DNA from 3 places in the Serratia rhizosphaerae genome. Region 1 is predicted to be linked to each of the others. Evidence: predicted binding sites of a transcription regulator. Region 1 holds the regulator's gene; each other region holds the start of a gene.
The links. Region 1 encodes Fur, which represses iron uptake genes when iron is present. Its sites were predicted from a motif close to ATAATAATGAGAACNACTATCAA; they were not measured.
Positions count from the first base shown of each region.

Region 2: fes (enterochelin esterase) is a predicted target of Fur. The motif match lies at 2,894-2,916, and genes of this name have one in related genera.
Region 3: sufA (Fe-S cluster assembly scaffold SufA) is a predicted target of Fur. The motif match lies at 1,891-1,913, and genes of this name have one in related genera.

Region 1 is NZ_CP041764.1:871,964-877,677, forward strand. It holds gene pgm (phosphoglucomutase (alpha-D-glucose-1,6-bisphosphate-dependent)) at 1-524, opposite strand, end outside; gene seqA (replication initiation negative regulator SeqA) at 600-1,133, opposite strand; gene ybfF (esterase) at 1,404-2,186, shown strand; gene ybfE (LexA regulated protein) at 2,437-2,724, shown strand; gene fldA (flavodoxin FldA) at 2,948-3,487, shown strand; gene fur (ferric iron uptake transcriptional regulator) at 3,803-4,249, shown strand; gene FO014_RS04140 (family 20 glycosylhydrolase) at 4,364-5,714, opposite strand, start outside.
Region 2 is NZ_CP041764.1:3,683,097-3,688,810, forward strand. It holds gene alsS (acetolactate synthase AlsS) at 1-267, shown strand, start outside; gene FO014_RS17115 (TonB-dependent siderophore receptor) at 399-2,693, opposite strand; gene fes (enterochelin esterase) at 3,007-4,389, shown strand; gene FO014_RS17125 (MbtH family protein) at 4,367-4,576, shown strand; gene FO014_RS17130 (enterobactin synthase subunit F) at 4,642-5,714, shown strand, end outside.
Region 3 is NZ_CP041764.1:4,961,037-4,966,750, reverse strand. It holds gene ydiJ (D-2-hydroxyglutarate dehydrogenase YdiJ) at 1-571, shown strand, start outside; gene menI (1,4-dihydroxy-2-naphthoyl-CoA hydrolase) at 568-984, shown strand; gene FO014_RS23170 (hypothetical protein) at 1,028-1,432, opposite strand; gene sufA (Fe-S cluster assembly scaffold SufA) at 2,010-2,381, shown strand; gene sufB (Fe-S cluster assembly protein SufB) at 2,396-3,901, shown strand; gene sufC (Fe-S cluster assembly ATPase SufC) at 3,964-4,710, shown strand; gene sufD (Fe-S cluster assembly protein SufD) at 4,685-5,714, shown strand, end outside.

The sequences.
Region 1 (5,714 bases):
TTTTCAATCACCGAGGTCAGATTGGTGTCGGCCGGGCCGCCGTTAGGCGGGTTGTATTTGATGCCGCCATCTTCCGGTGGGTTGTGGGAAGGCGTGATAACGATGCCGTCCGCCTGCGCGCCGCCTTTGCTGTTGTAGCTCAGGATGGCGTTGGAAATCGCCGGCGTTGGCGTGTAGCCGTTGTTCTCCTGGACGATAACATCCACGCCGTTGGCGGTCAGCACTTCCAGCACCGAGATAAATGCCGGTTCAGACAGGGCGTGCGTATCCTTACCCACGTAGCACGGGCCGGTGATGCCCTGCTGGCGACGCACTTCGGCAATCGCCTGAGCGATCGCCAGAATGTGCGCTTCATTAAAACTGTGGCGCTGGGCGCTGCCACGGTGACCGGACGTGCCGAATTTCACCGCATGGGCGGCATTGCCGGCTTCCGGCTGCAGCACATAATACTGCGACGTCAGCTGCGCCACGTTAATCAGATCGCTTTGCTGAGCCGGTTGCCCGGCACGTGGATGGTTCGCCATCAACATCTCTCCCTTTCTCTTCTCAGGAGCCGGGTGCAATCGCGCCGCGGCCGCCGAGACGAGCAGTTCGCTAAATCAAATAGTCCCGCAAACCTTTTCTGTCAGCTCCGTCGGGAACTGCATAGCCAGCATGATGTGCTCGATCATGCTGCGTTTACGGCCGGTATTGGTATTGGTGATCACCCAGTAAGGCGTACCCGGAACGTGTTTCGGTTTGGTGTGCGTTCCATTTGCCAGCAACGTTTGCTGATCGCCGGCAAAATAGGTGCGGGTACGGCCATGCAACGCGTCGGTCGCCATGGCGAAACCGGCCGCATCCAGGGTGTACAGCGTAGAAAGTACCAACATAAAGCGATTTACGGCTTTGTTCTGCTCGGCGTATTCATCCGACAGCAGCAGTTCGCGCATGGCGCGTACGCGATCGCGCGGGCGTGGCGCCGCCGCTTTTTCCGGCTCCTGACCCTGGGCCACTACGCTTGCGCTACGCACAGGTTGCCCTGCGGAAAACTTCAACATACGCCGTAAAATATCGGACGCACTTTCCCCGATATGTTGCGTGTGGCTGGCAATATAACGGTAAAGTTCTTCGTCGACTTCAATAGTTTTCATCTTTATCCAGTACTGTGTTTTCTACTTAAAGCCCGAAGCCAGGTTCTGTCTTCAAGCCGAGGGATTATAAAGTTAAAAGCGTGGGGGCAGACACAACAAAGTGCCGTTCTCAGGCAAAAGCAGACTATTACCTATATCCCCGTCATTTTTTATCCTGCCCTCGCCGGCCGGCGCGCGGGAAATACGGTGGATAGCGGGATGCGTCCGCACTGCCAATCCATCACCTTTGCAGATAATGAGTATGATACCCTATCAGAACCTCTCAAGATCATGAACTTCGCGATGAAATTACATTATCAATTGCTGGCCGCACAGGCGGTGAACGCCGATACCCTTCCTATCCTGCTGATCCACGGCCTGTTCGGCAATCTCGACAACCTCGGGGTGCTGGCGCGCGATTTGAATCAGCAGCACAGCGTCATCAAAGTGGACCTGCGCAACCATGGCCTGTCGCCGCGTTCCGATGAGATGAGCTACGCGGCGATGGCGCAGGATCTGCTGACGCTGCTGGACGACCTCCGGATCGAGCGCGCCATCGTGATCGGCCATTCGATGGGCGGCAAAGCCGCCATGGCGATGACGGCGCTGGCGCCAGAGCGCATCGCGCGGCTGGTGGTCATCGATATCGCCCCGGTGGGCTACCAGACCCGGCACCATGATGACATCTTCGCCGCTCTGACGGCGGTCAGCGACGCCGGCATCACCCAGCGCCAACAGGCGGCGCAGCTGATGCGCGACTATCTGGATGAAGAAGGCGTCATCCAGTTCCTGCTGAAATCCTTTCATCAGGGAGAGTGGCGCTTCAACCTGCCGGTACTGATCGCCAACTACGCGGCGATTATCGGCTGGCACGACGTGCCCGCCTGGCCGCATCCGATTCTGTTTATCCGCGGCGGGCTGTCGGCGTACGTGCAAAATAGCTACCGTGACGCCATTGCACGCCAGTTCCCGCAGGCACGCGCCTATGAGGTGGCCGGCACCGGACACTGGGTGCACGCGGAAAAACCGCAGGCCGTACTGCGCGCTATTCACCGCTTTTTGGCCGAGCCATAACGCAGGTGGCGAAAAAACGCGCTAAAGATAACGGCTTAGCGCGTTTGCGCCTCAGTTAGGCATTGTCGTTGCGACGCCTGCTGGGGTAAGATGGCGCGCTATAATTTTTGCCGCCATCCCCAGCGTGCTGTCCGGCGCCAGATTGGGGGCAAAGTTGGCTTAGGTTGTAACGACCTGAACGGTATTAACCACAGCGTCCGGAAGCAAACCATCGCTTTTTGAGGCTAATTCCCTTGCAGTACCGCTACCTATGGCAAAAGAAAACACGGATCGCACGACGCTGGATCTGTTCGCAGATGAACGCCGTCCGGGGCGCCCGAAAACCAACCCGTTATCCCGTGATGAACAGCTTAGAATTAATAAGCGTAATCAGTTACGGCGCGATAAAGTACGTGGATTACGGCGTGTGGAACTGAAAATCAACGCGGAAGCGGTGGAAGCGCTGAACAAGCTGGCCGAACAGCGCAATATCAGCCGCAGCGAACTGATCGAGCAGATGCTGCTGGCGCAGCTGGCGGAAGAGCAGCCGTCGCAATAATAACGTGCGCCTGCCGCACACGGCGTAAGGATGATGCTCGCTTAACGCCGCCTTACTTTCCGGCATCGCATGAACGCGATAAAACCCCGGAGCAAATTTCTGGCATGATAGGCGTTTACCGGTAGGACCCAGGTCTTTACCAAGACGCCACTTTACAACGATACCGATGCGATCAGCAGGCGAAACGTATTGTAATTTATTGAATTAAAAGGTTATACGCAATATGGCTAACGTAGGCATTTTCTTTGGCAGCGACACGGGCAATACCGAAAACATTGCCAAGATGATTCAAAAGCTCCTTCGCAAAGATTTCGGCGATGATGTTGCTGAGATTCACGACATCGCCAAAAGCAGCAAAGAAGATCTGGACGCATTTGACATTTTGCTGCTGGGCATCCCGACCTGGTACTACGGTGAAGCACAATGTGACTGGGACGACTTTTTCCCGACGCTGGAAGAAATAGACTTCAACGGTAAGCTGGTTGCGCTGTTCGGCTGCGGCGATCAGGAAGACTATGCCGAGTACTTCTGTGACGCGATGGGCACCATCCGCGATATTATCGAACCACGCGGCGCTGCCATCGTCGGCCACTGGCCAACCAAAGGCTACCATTTCGAAGCCTCCAAGGGTCTGGCGGACGATGACAACTTTATCGGCTTGGCCATTGATGAAGACCGCCAGCCGGAACTGACCAACGAACGCGTGGAAGCCTGGGTCAAACAGATTGTTGAAGAGCTGAGCCTGGCCGATATCATCGGCTGATTCAACGCTCCGCAATGCTGCGATAGGTGGCCCTGCTGAGCGGCGGGGCCGTTATCGGCATCACGGATTGAAGCAATAGAAGCTACATATTAGTAACTTCCCTCCCCGTCACGGTAGACTTTGGCCCCGGTTTATCCCATTCATCAAGATGTTGCACGCGCAACATGTAACGGCGCAGTAGGCTTTTGTTAACAACCGGCGGTTTCCATTTAGGGCAACCGGTTCTATAATGAGACGCTATTAACGCTTTGTGCCGACCGATGCCACAGGCAACAATGCCTCAACTGATTAGCATAGTAACAGGACTGAATCCGCATGACTGACAACAACACCGCATTGAAGAAGGCCGGCTTAAAAGTCACGCTTCCGCGACTCAAAATCCTGGAAGTGCTGCAAGATCCGGCTTGCCATCATGTCAGTGCGGAAGATTTGTATAAGAAACTGATCGACATGGGCGAAGAAATTGGTCTGGCGACGGTTTACCGCGTACTGAACCAGTTCGACGACGCCGGTATCGTCACGCGCCATAACTTCGAAGGCGGCAAGTCAGTATTCGAACTGACCCAACAGCATCATCACGATCACCTGATCTGCCTGGACTGCGGCAAAGTGATCGAATTCAGCGATGAGTCTATCGAACAACGTCAGCGCGATATCGCCAAACAGCACGGCATCAAACTCACCAACCACAGCCTGTACCTGTACGGCCACTGTGCCAGCGGTGACTGCCGTGAAAACGACACGCTGCATAACAAGAAGTAAAGCTGGCCTGCCAGCGTAAACAGGAACCGCCGCACGGCGGTTTTTTTATGCCTGCCGATCGTGGGTGAGCTGCGGCGCCCGCCGTTATACCGTTCGGGCGCCGCAGACGTTGACTTAAGCCGCTACCGGCTCCGCGCGGCTAAAGCGCTTGCCATCCGGGCTTGCCGAACGAATCTGCACTTCGCCCTGCACCGCCGGCCTGGCGGCATCATCATAACGCTGCCAACGCTGGCCGCCGTCGGTCGAATATTCGATCGTCAGGCCCGGCAGCGCAATATTGGCCTCCAGCCTGCCGCCGACAATACGGGCGCCCGGCACCGGCAGACGGTAACTGATTCCGCCCGCATCCAGCTTGGCCAGTTCGCGCTGCCCCAGAATATTGGCAAAAATCAGCCACTCCTGCGCCAGCTTTTTGGTATCGACAAACTGCGTTTCACCGCCCTTATATTCGCGGCCCGCCTGATAGTCCAGCTCCCATTCGGCACGGTGCCAGGCGCGTTCGGCCACCGACAGCGCGCGCGGGAAGATCATATACTCCATCTGCGGATCGGTGCGCACCACCTCGCTCCACAGCTGGGCGGACAGACCATACGCTCCCGGCCACGGCTTATCGCTCTTGGCGGTAAAGGCGTTGCCGTCGCGGTCAACCGAGGTTTCCGCGTTTTGCGGCATATTGTCCGGCGCAAAGCTGAAGATTTTCCGTTCGTCGCTGAAGCGGGTGCCCCAGTAATAGCCGCTGTCGTTCGGGTTCACTTCATACGGGAAGTCCAGATAGACATAGTCCGGGTTGGAAACCACCACTTCATAGCCCTTGTTGGCCCAGTCGTTCACCGAGTCAAAACCGCCCCAGTACAGAGTATCCCAGAAGTTGACGCCCACGCGCGAGGTGGCGAACGCTTTGGCGTCTTTGGCATCTTTCAGGCCATCCTGCCAGGCCTGCATCCGATCGATGCCGTGCGCCTTCACCAGCTTGCTGACTTCCTGACCGAAGTAGCTCGGCAGATGTGCCATATCCGCCACTTTGCCGCTGTCGATAAGCCGTTGGCAGGCCTGTGACTTCGCCCATGGCTTGTCTTCTTTGTTCAGGTCAAGCATGCCCTTGCCCGCTTCCGGCTTCTTCACATCGGTATAGCCGGCGCCCAGCCGGATGTTTTTCGCCTCGTCGCCGCCAAAGTGCCAGGTGCCGATCGGCTGCCCCGCCTGCTGATGCATCTTGGCAATTTCCCCCATCACTTTGTCAACAAAGCGGGTGGAAGAGTCCAGACATGGGTTCAGGTAGCTCTGGCGGTTGAAGAACTGCACCGAGGTGGTGTTCGAGGTGTCGGTCGGATCCACCAGCCGGTACTCCTGCGCTTCTTGCTGTTTGCCCTGCGCATGCAGTTTCTTATAGCGCGCCTCCATGGCGATCACCGCCGCACGGGCATGCGCCGGCATGTCGATTTCCGGAATCACCTCAATATGGCGC
Region 2 (5,714 bases), 2.3 Mb from region 1:
TGGGTGGATAACGCCTATAACATGGTGGAAATGCAGGAAGTGAACAAGTACCAGCGCAAATCCGGCGTGTCATTCGGGCCGATTGATTTTAAAGCCTACGCCGAATCCTGCGGCGCGGTGGGCTTCGCCGTCCAGTCGGTGGACGAGCTGCGGCCGGTGCTGCGTAAGGCGATGGAGATTCAGGGGCCGGTGGTGGTGGCGATCCCGGTGGATTACGCCGATAACTACAAGCTGATGGCGCAGATGAATTTCAGTCAGATGATTTAAGCGGACTTCTTTACCTGATAGAAAGCGCGCCCAGGAGAGCGTTGATAATAAAAAAAAACCGGTCAGCATGCTGACCGGTTTTTTATGACAGAGCCGGGGGAGGATGTTTTCATCCCGGGCGCTACCCGCTATCAGAAGTGGGTGTTGATGCTCATATAGAAGGTGCGGCCCGGTTCGTTGTAGGTAGCCGCCCCGGCGCCGGCGATATTGACCGCGCCGGTGGTCGGGTTGCCGACGTTCTGCGCGTTGCCGGCGCGGAACTGGCGTTTGTCGAACAGGTTGTCGACCCCGGCGGTCATGCTGACGTTTTTGCTGACGTCGTAGGTGGCGCTGAGACCGACGATGGCGTACGGGCTGACTTCACGTCTTTCGCTGCCGCTGGTGGCTTCCCCTTTGTAGTTGTACTTCTTCGGTTTCTGACGGCCGTACCAGGTCAGGGTGCTCTGCATCGACAGGTCCTGCGTCGCCTGCCAGCTCAGGGTGGAGTTGAGCGTGAACTTGGGAATAACCGACAGGTAATCGTCGGTGGTCTTATTCTTGTTCTCGATCATATAGGTCAGGTTGTTGGTCCAGGAGACCGTTTCGCTGACCGGCACGTTCAGCGACCCTTCCAGACCCTGCACCACCGCCTTAGGCACGTTCTCCCAGCGGTAGATGTCGGTTTTACCGTTGCTGGTCTGGCTGACAGGCGTGTAGCCGGCTTCGATCTTGTTGCGGTAGTCGTTGCGGAAGTAAGTGACGCCGGCCAGCCAGCCGTCGTTGTGGAACTCCAGCCCGATTTCTTTGTTCACGCTGGTTTCTGCCTTCAGATCGTCGTTGCCCATCAGGTAGCAGCCGACGCCGCTGGAGCTGTTGGCGCAGCCCTGGCCTTTGCTGTACAGGATATAGTTCGGGTTGGTCTGGAACAGGTTCGGCGCTTTATAGGCGCGGGCGATGCCCATCTTCAGGGTGAAGTATTCACCCAGCTCCTGCGACAGATTCAGCGACGGGCTCCAGTTATCGCCGGACACCGAGTGGTGATCGTAGCGCATGCCCGGCGTCAGCATGGTGGTGTCGGTGAGCTCAATATTATCTTCGGCAAACAGCGAGAAAATACGCGCGGATGAGTAGGGGCTGCGATCCGAACTGGAGAGACCGTCGATATCGCCGCCCTGCAGCGCCTGGCTGACGATTGAACTGCTCTTCATCTTCTGCTGGTTCCATTCGGCGCCCAGCGTGGCGGTTTGCGGCACCCACATCTCGAACGGCACGCTGACTTCGCTGTGCAGCAGGATATCGTCCAGATCGGTGTCGTTAAAGCCGGCGTCTTTCTCGTTGAAAATCCCTTCGGTGCCGCCGGCCAGCCCTTCGTTCATCCGCGAGTTGCGGGTGTTTTCGTATTGCACATAGTTATTGGTGCTGACGCCGTTGTCCCAGGCGCCCTGATAACGTAAGGCGTAGGTTTCGCGGTACATACGGTTGGTCTCTTTACCGTACATATCCTTCACCAGGTCATTGCTGTTGGTGTTCTGGGTATCGCCGGCGTACAGGTTGCCCTGACGGCCGTAGCCATATTCGAACTCCAGCGATTGCAGATGGGCGAAATCCCAGTGCAGCAGGCCGTTGATGTTTTTGTCGATCACCCCTTCGCGACCGGCCGGCAGGCTGTCGGCATAGGCGCCGTAGCGGTCGGACTGATGACCCTGGTTGATATATTGGGAATCAGCCTGGGTTTTGCTGTAGCCGCCAAACAGGCGGAAGCTCAGGGTATCGGTTAACGGCCCGGCCAGGCTGAAGTCGGTGCGTTTGGTGGCGCCTTCCTCTTTATGCTGCGGAATGTTGTAGTAGGCATTCAGCGAGCCGTGCAGTTCTTTGGTCTGTTTCTTGGTGATGATATTGACCACGCCGCCGGCGGCGCCGCTGCCGTAGCGGGCGGCGGCCGGGCCGCGCAGCACTTCGATGCGCTCAATCATTTCCGGCGGCACCCAGGCGGTGTCGCCGCGGGTATCGCGCTCGCCGCGCCAGCCCTGACGCACCGAGTTGCGGCTGCTGGCTGGCATACCGTCGATCAGAACCAGCGTGTTTTCCGGCCCCATGCCGCGGATATCCAGCTGGCGGTTGTTGCCGCGCTGGCCGCTGGTGGAGTTGCCGGTCAGGTTGACGCCGGGCATGGTGCGGATCAGTTCGCTGATATCGCGCGCCGGCGGGCGCTTTTTGATTTCGTCGGCGGTGATGGTGGAGACGCCGGGCGCCTGCAGGTTCTGCTTGGCGGCGGTCACCAGGATGGTGTCTTCGGCCGGTTTTGCTGGTTTTTTATCGTCAGCGGCGGCGGTGTTTTCCGCGTTTGAGGGGGTATCCGTTTGCTGTGCGGCGTGTGCCAAAGTGGACGCGCCTAAACCCAGGCCGATAAAGGTAGCCAGAGAATAACGAGAAAGTGTGCGATTCATTGTGATTTCCTGCCGTTTTGCCATCCCTGCGGCGTAGCTCATGCCGGCAGGGCAGCCGGTTGTCGTTTTTTATGTCGTCAATGATTCATGGATAGAATAAGCCGGAGACGCGCTCGGCATTCGACCCGTTACTAATAATCGGCATCCGTCCCCGATGAAGAATACCGACCCTGTTTGTGGGCCCGTACACACTATTGCAAATGAAAATAATTATCAATAGTATTCGATTTGCCGTGTCTATATATGCGGTAGGGCAGCCGGATATTTTCCGTGCGCACAGCGTGTTATGCCAACTACCAGGTGAGTGGGTGTTTTGAAAACTGAACAACAGCCAACAAGCAGTACGTTATTAACAAGCAAGCACGTCGGGAGCCATGGCTGGTGGCTGGAGATTGCCCGGCGCGGCACGCCGTTGGTGGAACCGACCGACAACGGCCGCTGGAAGGTGACCTTCCTCTGGCGCGATCCGCAGGGGTGCGAACTGACGTCCGCCTATAAGCGCGTCTGGATCAACATTAATTGCCTGACCGACCACCATCAGCCGAATCCGCCGCAGAGTCTGCAGCGTCTGAGCGGCAGCGATGTGTGGTACTGGCAAACTGAACTGAACGCCGACTGGCGCGGCAGTTACTGCTTTATTCCCAGCATGGACGACCGTCCGCTGCGCGTCGACGGGGCCGATGCCCACGCCAATATGCATGCGCGGCGCCATTGGTGGCATCAGGTGTTCGCCAGCGCGACGCACGATCTGTTGAACCCTTACCGCTCCTGGCCGGCCGCCGGCGGTAATATTGTCTCCGGGCTGCATATGCCGGAAGCGCCGCCGCAGCCTGCCTGGCATGATTTTGACAACTATGAGGTTGCCAGCGGCCGCTGCATTCCGCCGGCGCCGGCGCGTCTGCAGCAGCATACCTGGCACAGCGAGCGGCTCGGCAACAGCCGCAAAGTGTGGGTGTACACCACCGGCGACGGCGATCCGACGCAGCGACCGCTGGCGATTCTGCTCGACGGCCAGTTCTGGGCACAGCAGATGCCGGTGTGGGATCCGCTGATGCAGATGACCCGTGCAGGCCAGTTGCCGGCAGCGATGTATGTGCTGATCGATATTATCGATTTGAAACATCGCGCCCAGGAGCTGAGCTGTAACCCCGATTTCTGGCTGGCGCTGCAGGAAGAGCTGCTGCCGCAGTTGGCGGAGTGGGCGCCGCACAGCGCCGAGGCTGCGCGCACCGTGGTGGCCGGGCAAAGTTTTGGCGGCCTCTCCGCGTTGTATGCCGGGTTGAACTGGCCGCAGCGTTTCGGCGCGGTAATCGCCCAGTCCGGTTCTTACTGGTGGCCGCGGCGCGATATGCTGCAACTGCCGACCCCGCCAGAGGACGCCTGCTGGCTGCAGCGTCAGGTAGAGCAGGGATTGGGCAGCCACGGCGCGCTAAAGGTGTTTATGGAAGCCGGCATGCATGAGCCGTTGGTGCATCGGGTCAGCGGCCAGATGGCGACGCTGCTCAGCCAGCGCGGACATCGGGTGCACTATCGGGCGGTCGAAGGCGGCCATGATGCGTTGTGCTGGCGCGGCGGCCTGCTGGATGGCCTGCAGGCGCTGTGGCAGCCTGATTTTGTCACCGCCCACCAAACCACGCCGGTTGCCGATCCCCGTCTGATTCAAGGAGCCCGCGATGGACATGCCGAACCCGTTTGACGACCCGCAGCAGCGCTGCCTGATTCTGTGCAACGGGCAGCAGCAGTACAGCCTGTGGCCTGACTTCAGTCCGGCACCGGACGGCTGGCGTACGGTGTTCGGCCCGGCAGAACGCGCCGAATGCGTCGGCTGGCTGGAAACGCACTGGCGGGACATGCGGCCCGCCGCGCAGCGTGAGCAACAATGATGACTGGAGCAAGTACGGTGTCAGAAAATTCTAATTTAGCGGCGGATTATCAGGCATGCCCGGAGATGCCGCTGGTTGCGGCGCAGCCCGGCATCTGGGTCGCCGATCAAATTTCGCCGCACGGCAATGCCTATGCGGTGGCGCATTATATTGAACTGAATGGCGCGTTGGACAAAGAGTGCCTGCTGCGCGCCATCGGCCTGGGATTGTCCGAGGCCGATACCCTGCGCCTGCGCTTTGAAGAGCGCGACGGCGTGCCGCTGCAGTGGCTGGATGCAGAGTGTGCCATCCACGCGGCGGAATATCTCGATTTTACCGACTCGGCGGACGCCGAAGCCGCGGCGACGGCGCTGATGGACATCGATCTCGACGGCGAGCTGCGTGTCAGCAGCGGAAACCCGCTGTACCGCAACGTGCTGATGCGCGTGGCGGACGATCGTTGGTTCTGGTATCAGCGCTATCACCATATGCTGGTCGATGGCTTCAGCTTTACCGCCATTACCCGTCGTGTCGCCCACATTTACAGCCGGCTGCGCCGCGGCGAAACGCCGGATCCGACGCCGTTCAGCGCATTTAGCGACGTAGTGGCCGAATATCAGGCGTATCAACAGTCCGCCGGCTGGCAGCGGGATGCCGGTTATTGGCGCGACAAGGCAGCCCAGCTGCCGCCGCCGGCGACCCTCAGCCCGCAGCCGCTGGCCGGGCAGGCGCCGACCACGCGCATTCATCGCCTGAGCCAGCACTGTTCGGCGGCCGATTTCGCGCCGCTGGCGGCGCTTGGCCGCCAGCATCAGCTCAACGCCGCCGATATGACGATCGCGCTGCTGGCGCTGTGGGTGTCGCGCCTGAGCGGCCAGCCGCACTTCAGCGCCGGCTTTATCTTTATGCGCCGTACCGGCTCCGCCGCGCTGTGCGCCACCGGGCCGGTGATTAACGTCTTGCCGATGGAGATGCAGGTAGATCCGCAGGCGACGTTGGCGGAGGTGGCGCTCACGCTCAGCCGTGAGCTGAAGAAGGTGCGCCGCCATCAGCGTTATGATGCCGAGCAGGTGCAGCGCGATCTGGGACGCATTGGCGATGCCGAGCCGCTGTACGGCACGGTATTCAATTTTAAAATGTTTGATTACCAGCTGGATTT
Region 3 (5,714 bases), 1.0 Mb from region 1:
GGCGCAGCATGTGAAGGGCTTCCTGACGCGCTTTGCCAAAACGGCGCGCAAGACCGCCGATTTCCTTAACCGCGTCGCCCGGCTGGGGATGCCGATGGTCGGGGTCGATCCGGCCTTGGTGCTGTGCTACCGCGATGAATACCAGGAGATCCTCGGCGAGACGCGCGGCGATTTCCGCGTACAGCTGGTGCATGAATGGCTGCAGGCGTTGCTGGCGGAGCGGGCAGAACAACCGGCCACCGGCGAAGCCTGGTATCTGTTCGGCCACTGTACCGAAAACACCGCGCTGCCGGCCAGCAGCCAGCAGTGGGCGTCGATCTTCTCCCGCTTCGGCGCCAAACTGGAAAGCGTCAGCGTAGGCTGCTGCGGCATGGCCGGCACCTATGGTCATGAAAGCAAGAACCTGCAAAATTCGCTCGGGATTTATGAGTTATCATGGCATCAGGCGCTGCGGCGGTTGCCGCGTCAACGTTGCCTGGCCACCGGCTATTCCTGCCGCAGCCAGGTCAAACGGATTGAGGGCAACGGCGTGCGGCATCCATTACAGGCGCTGCTGGAGATGATTGCGTGAAGCTGTGGAAACGAGAGACAACGCTGGAACAGTTAAACCGTTCCGGAGAGGGCTGCATGGTGGGGCATGTGGGGATTGAATTTACCCAAATCGGCGACGATTTTCTGGAAGCCACCATGCCGGTAGACTCGCGCACCACGCAGCCTTTTGGCTTGCTGCACGGCGGCGCGTCGGTGGTGCTGGCGGAGTCGATGGGGTCGATGGCCGGCTACCTGTGCACCACCGGCGACCAGCAGGTGGTGGGGGTGGAGATCAACGCCAACCATCTGCGGCCGGCGTTTGACGGCCGGGTGCGCGGCGTCTGCCGGGCGCTGCACGCCGGACGGCGCAATCAGGTCTGGCAGATCGAGATTTTCGACAAGCGGGATAAGCTGTGCTGCATCTCCCGCCTGACCACGGCGGTGATTGAGTAACACACTGAGGCCCGGCGTCCGCGCCGGGCCTTATTCTTTGCCCTTACAGCTGAAAGGGCACGCGTTTGACGAAGTCCTTTTGATAGGCGTTAGCCTTTTCCCAGGTTCCCTCCATGGCGTACTTCTGACAGATCAGCGTCAGGGTGTGGCGCGCAAAATGGTAGCTCTGTACCCGAAACAGCTGACAGCGCTGCGGATTGTTGATCTCGACGATCAGCCGGTTATGCAGCTTGCTGAGGGCGTGCAGATAGCTGTCGTCATCGCCGTTCTCCAGGCACAGATTGGCCATATTCAGGCAGACGCCGTTGTAACGCTTCAGGTGGTCGACGTTGCACGTCGGCCGCTTGAGCGCCGCCTCCGCCATATAGAAATCCACCGTGGCGTCGCGGATACTGAATTTGTACTCATCAATCTTGCCCAGCAGCCATGCATTCATCGAAATGTTCATTTGCCCACGCCTGATAAAGTAAATGATAATCATTATCATATTTGCAGCCGCTGCGGCGATCAATCATCACGGCGAAATTTTTTTTCCTGCTTCGGTATTCAGAGCGTAGCGATCCATTTGCCCGCCAACGACTAAACTTTAACCTATAGGGAAGATTCACCGCCGGTGTGACGGCGGCGAGGTTTTAGCGCGCAAGGGCATTTTTAAACCAGACAGCATGGCAGAAATAGGTATTTTCTATGAATGTTTAAGCAACGACGAATTGGCACGGCCGGCAGCAATACGGGACAGGGCGGTTCGCGGATAAAATGCAAGTAAAAGCATTAAAATTCAGTTTGGTAGGAAATGCTGGCCGTCGGTATGCGGCCATCGCCGCGCCGGGTGTCCGCGCAGCTTGCCGGTCGGAAGATGGAAAATCGGGCCGCGGGGGCGATACCCCTGCAAAATCAACGGTTGAAGTGATAATCATTATCACTAACATGGCTGGCAGATATCCCGCGCCGCGTGCGCGCGTCGCGTGTAACACGACGGGAAGAGGATGATGCGTCTCGTCAGAGACCAGTATGAGGTAGGTCATATGCAAACAGAAAATGTCGGCACTTTTTCGCTGGACGAGCAGACCTGGCAGGGCATCTTGCTCAGCGACAGCGCCGTGCAGCAAATCATTAAACTGATGCAGCAGGACCCGCAGGTAAAAGGGCTGCAGCTGAGTGTGAAACAGTCCGGCTGCGCCGGCTTCGGCTACGTGCTGGATCTGACCCGCGAGCCGGCCGATGACGATCTGCTGTTTGAGCGCGACGGCGCCAGGCTGTATGTGCCGTTAAAAGCGATGCCGTTTATCGACGGCACCACGGTGGATTTCGTCCGCGAAGGGCTGAATCAGATATTTAAGTTCAATAACCCTAAAGCTCAGCACGCCTGCGGGTGCGGCGAGAGCTTTGGCGTTTGAGTGATGTGATCGCCATGACACGAAGCAATGTAAATGTAGAAGTTCCTGATAATGTGCAGGCCTGGGTCAGCGAGGGACGCTATAAAGAAGGCTTCTTTACCCAGCTGCAGACCGATGAGCTCGCCAAAGGCATTAACGAAGAGGTGGTGCGGGCGATCTCGGCCAAGCGCAACGAACCTGAGTGGATGCTGGAATTCCGCCTCGAGGCATACCGCGCGTGGCTGCAGATGGAAGAGCCGCACTGGCTGAAGGCCAATTATGACAAGCTGAACTATCAGGATTACAGCTATTACTCGGCGCCGTCCTGCGGCAGCTGCGACGACGCCTGCGGCTCTCAGCCGGGGGCCGAGCAGCAGACGGGCGCCGCGCTGAATGAGAACGGATACCTGACCAGCGAAGTGGAGCAGGCGTTCGAACAGCTGGGCGTGCCGGTACGCGAGGGCAGCGAAGTGGCGGTGGACGCCATTTTCGACTCGGTGTCCGTTGCCACTACTTACCGTGAGAAACTGGCGGAAAGCGGGGTGATTTTCTGCTCGTTCGGCGAAGCGATTCAGGAGCACCCGGAGCTGGTGCGCCAGTATCTCGGCCGGGTGGTGCCGTCCAACGATAACTTCTTTGCGGCGCTGAACGCCGCGGTGGCTTCCGACGGCACCTTCGTCTATGTGCCGAAGGGCGTTCGCTGTCCGATGGAGCTGTCCACCTATTTCCGCATCAACGCGGCGAAAACCGGCCAGTTCGAACGCACCATCCTGATTGCCGATGAGGGCAGCTACGTCAGTTATATTGAAGGCTGCTCCGCGCCGGTGCGCGACAGTTACCAGCTGCACGCGGCGGTGGTGGAAGTGATCCTGCATAAAGACGCCGAGGTGAAATACTCGACGGTGCAGAACTGGTTCGCCGGCGGGGAAAGTAAAGGCGGCATCCTGAACTTCGTCACCAAACGTGCGCTGTGCGAAGGGGCGAACTCGAAAATGTCCTGGACCCAGTCGGAAACCGGTTCGGCGATCACCTGGAAATACCCCAGCGTGATCCTGCAGGGGGACAATTCGATCGGCGAATTCTTCTCGGTGGCGCTGACCAGCGGCCATCAGCAGGCGGATACCGGCACCAAGATGATCCATATCGGCAAAAACACCAAGTCGACCATTATCGCCAAGGGCATCTCCGCCGGTCACAGCGAGAATACCTACCGCGGACTGGTGAAAATCCTGCCGGGGGCGGAAAACGCGCGTAACTTTACCCAGTGCGATTCGATGCTGATCGGCCCGGACAGCGGGGCGCACACCTTCCCGTACGTCGAGGCGCGCAATAACAGCGCGCAGCTGGAACACGAGGCCACCACCTCAAAAATCGGCGACGACCAGCTGTTCTACTGCCTGCAGCGCGGCATCAGCGAAGATGACGCCATCTCGATGATCGTCAACGGTTTTTGTAAGGACGTTTTCTCCGAACTGCCGCTGGAATTCGCGGTGGAAGCGCAAAAGCTGCTGGCCATCAGCCTGGAGCACAGCGTCGGTTAACCCTGCCGGTTTGGCGGCAGCGACAAGATTTTTGGCGTGACAACGCCACCTGAGGATACAGCATGTTAAGTATTAAAGATTTACGCGTCAGCGCGGAAGACAATGAGATCCTGAAAGGACTGAGTCTGGAGATTAAACCGGGCGAAGTGCATGCCATCATGGGGCCGAACGGCTCCGGCAAGAGCACGCTGTCCGCGACGCTGGCCGGGCGTGAAGAATATGAAGTGAGCGGCGGCAGCGTAACGTTTAAGGGCAAGGATCTGCTGGAGCTGGATCCGGAAGATCGCGCCGGCGAAGGGGTCTTTCTGGCCTTCCAGTATCCGGTGGAGATCCCCGGCGTCAGCAACCATTTCTTCCTGCAGACCTCGGTCAACGCGGTGCGTAAATACCGCGGCCAGGAGGCGCTGGACCGTTTCGACTTCGCCGATTTTATCGAAGAGAAGATCGCGCTGCTGGATATGCCGGCCGACCTGCTGACCCGTTCGGTCAACGTCGGCTTCTCCGGCGGTGAGAAAAAGCGTAACGATATTCTGCAGATGGCGGCGCTGGAGCCGGACTTGTGCATCTTGGATGAAACCGATTCCGGGCTGGACATCGATGCGCTGAAGATCGTCGCCAACGGCGTGAACTCGCTGCGTGACGGCAAGCGCGCCTTTATTATCGTCACCCACTATCAGCGTATTCTGGATTACATCAAACCGGATTACGTCCACGTACTTTCCCAGGGGCGCATCGTTAAATCCGGTGATTTCTCTCTGGTGAAACAGTTGGAGGAGCAGGGCTATGGCTGGCTTGCCGACCAACAGTAATTCACGCGCGCTGCAACAGCTCTACAGCCTGTTCGAGGCGCAGGGCGGCGAACACTCCCCGCATGCGCTGGCGAACTGGCAGCAGGCGCTGCGGCTGGGCTGGCCGACGCGCAAACATGAGAACTGGAAATACACGCCGCTGGACGGCCTGCTGGAGCATCAGTTCCATGCGCCGCAGCCGGCGGCAGTCAGTGCCGAGCGCTGCGCCGAGCTGGCGTTGCCCCTCGATGCCTACCGGCTGGTATTTGTCGATGGCCGTTACCGCGCCGATCTGAGCGACGCCGATCTCGGCGATTACCAGCTGGAAATGGCAGGGTATCAGCTGCCGGAGCCGATTCAGCCGGAGATCTTCCTGCACCTGACCGAGAGCCTGGCGTTGGAAAGCAGCCTGATTCGCCTGCCTGCCGGCAAAGTCGCCGCTCGTCCACTTTACCTGCTGCATATCAGCAGCGGGCGCAGCGGCGCCGGCGAAATTAACAGCGTGCACCACCGCCATCATCTGGAGGTGGCGGCCGGCGCGCAGGCGGAGGTGATTGAGCATTACGTCAGCCTGAACGAGCACGCGCACTTTACCGGCGCTCGCCTGACCGCGACGGTGGGCGACAACGCCCAGCTGCATCACTGCAAGCTGGCGTTTGAGAATCAGCCGAGTTATCACTTTGCTCATAACGATCTGAAGATTGGCCGCGACGCGCGGGTGAAAAGCGACAGCTTCCTGCTGGGGGCCGGTCTGACTCGCCATAACACCAGCGCACAGCTGAATGGCGAAGGCGCCAATCTGCAGCTCAACAGCCTGGTGCTGCCGGTAGGGAAAGAAATTTGCGATACCCGCAGCTATCTGGAGCACAACAAGGGGTATTGTGAAAGCCGCCAACTGCATAAAACCGTGGTCAGCGACCGCGCCAGAGCGGTGTTTAACGGCATGATCAAAGTGGCGCAGCACGCCATCAAGACCGACGGTCAGATGACCAACCACAACCTGCTGCTGGGCAAGGTGGCGGAAG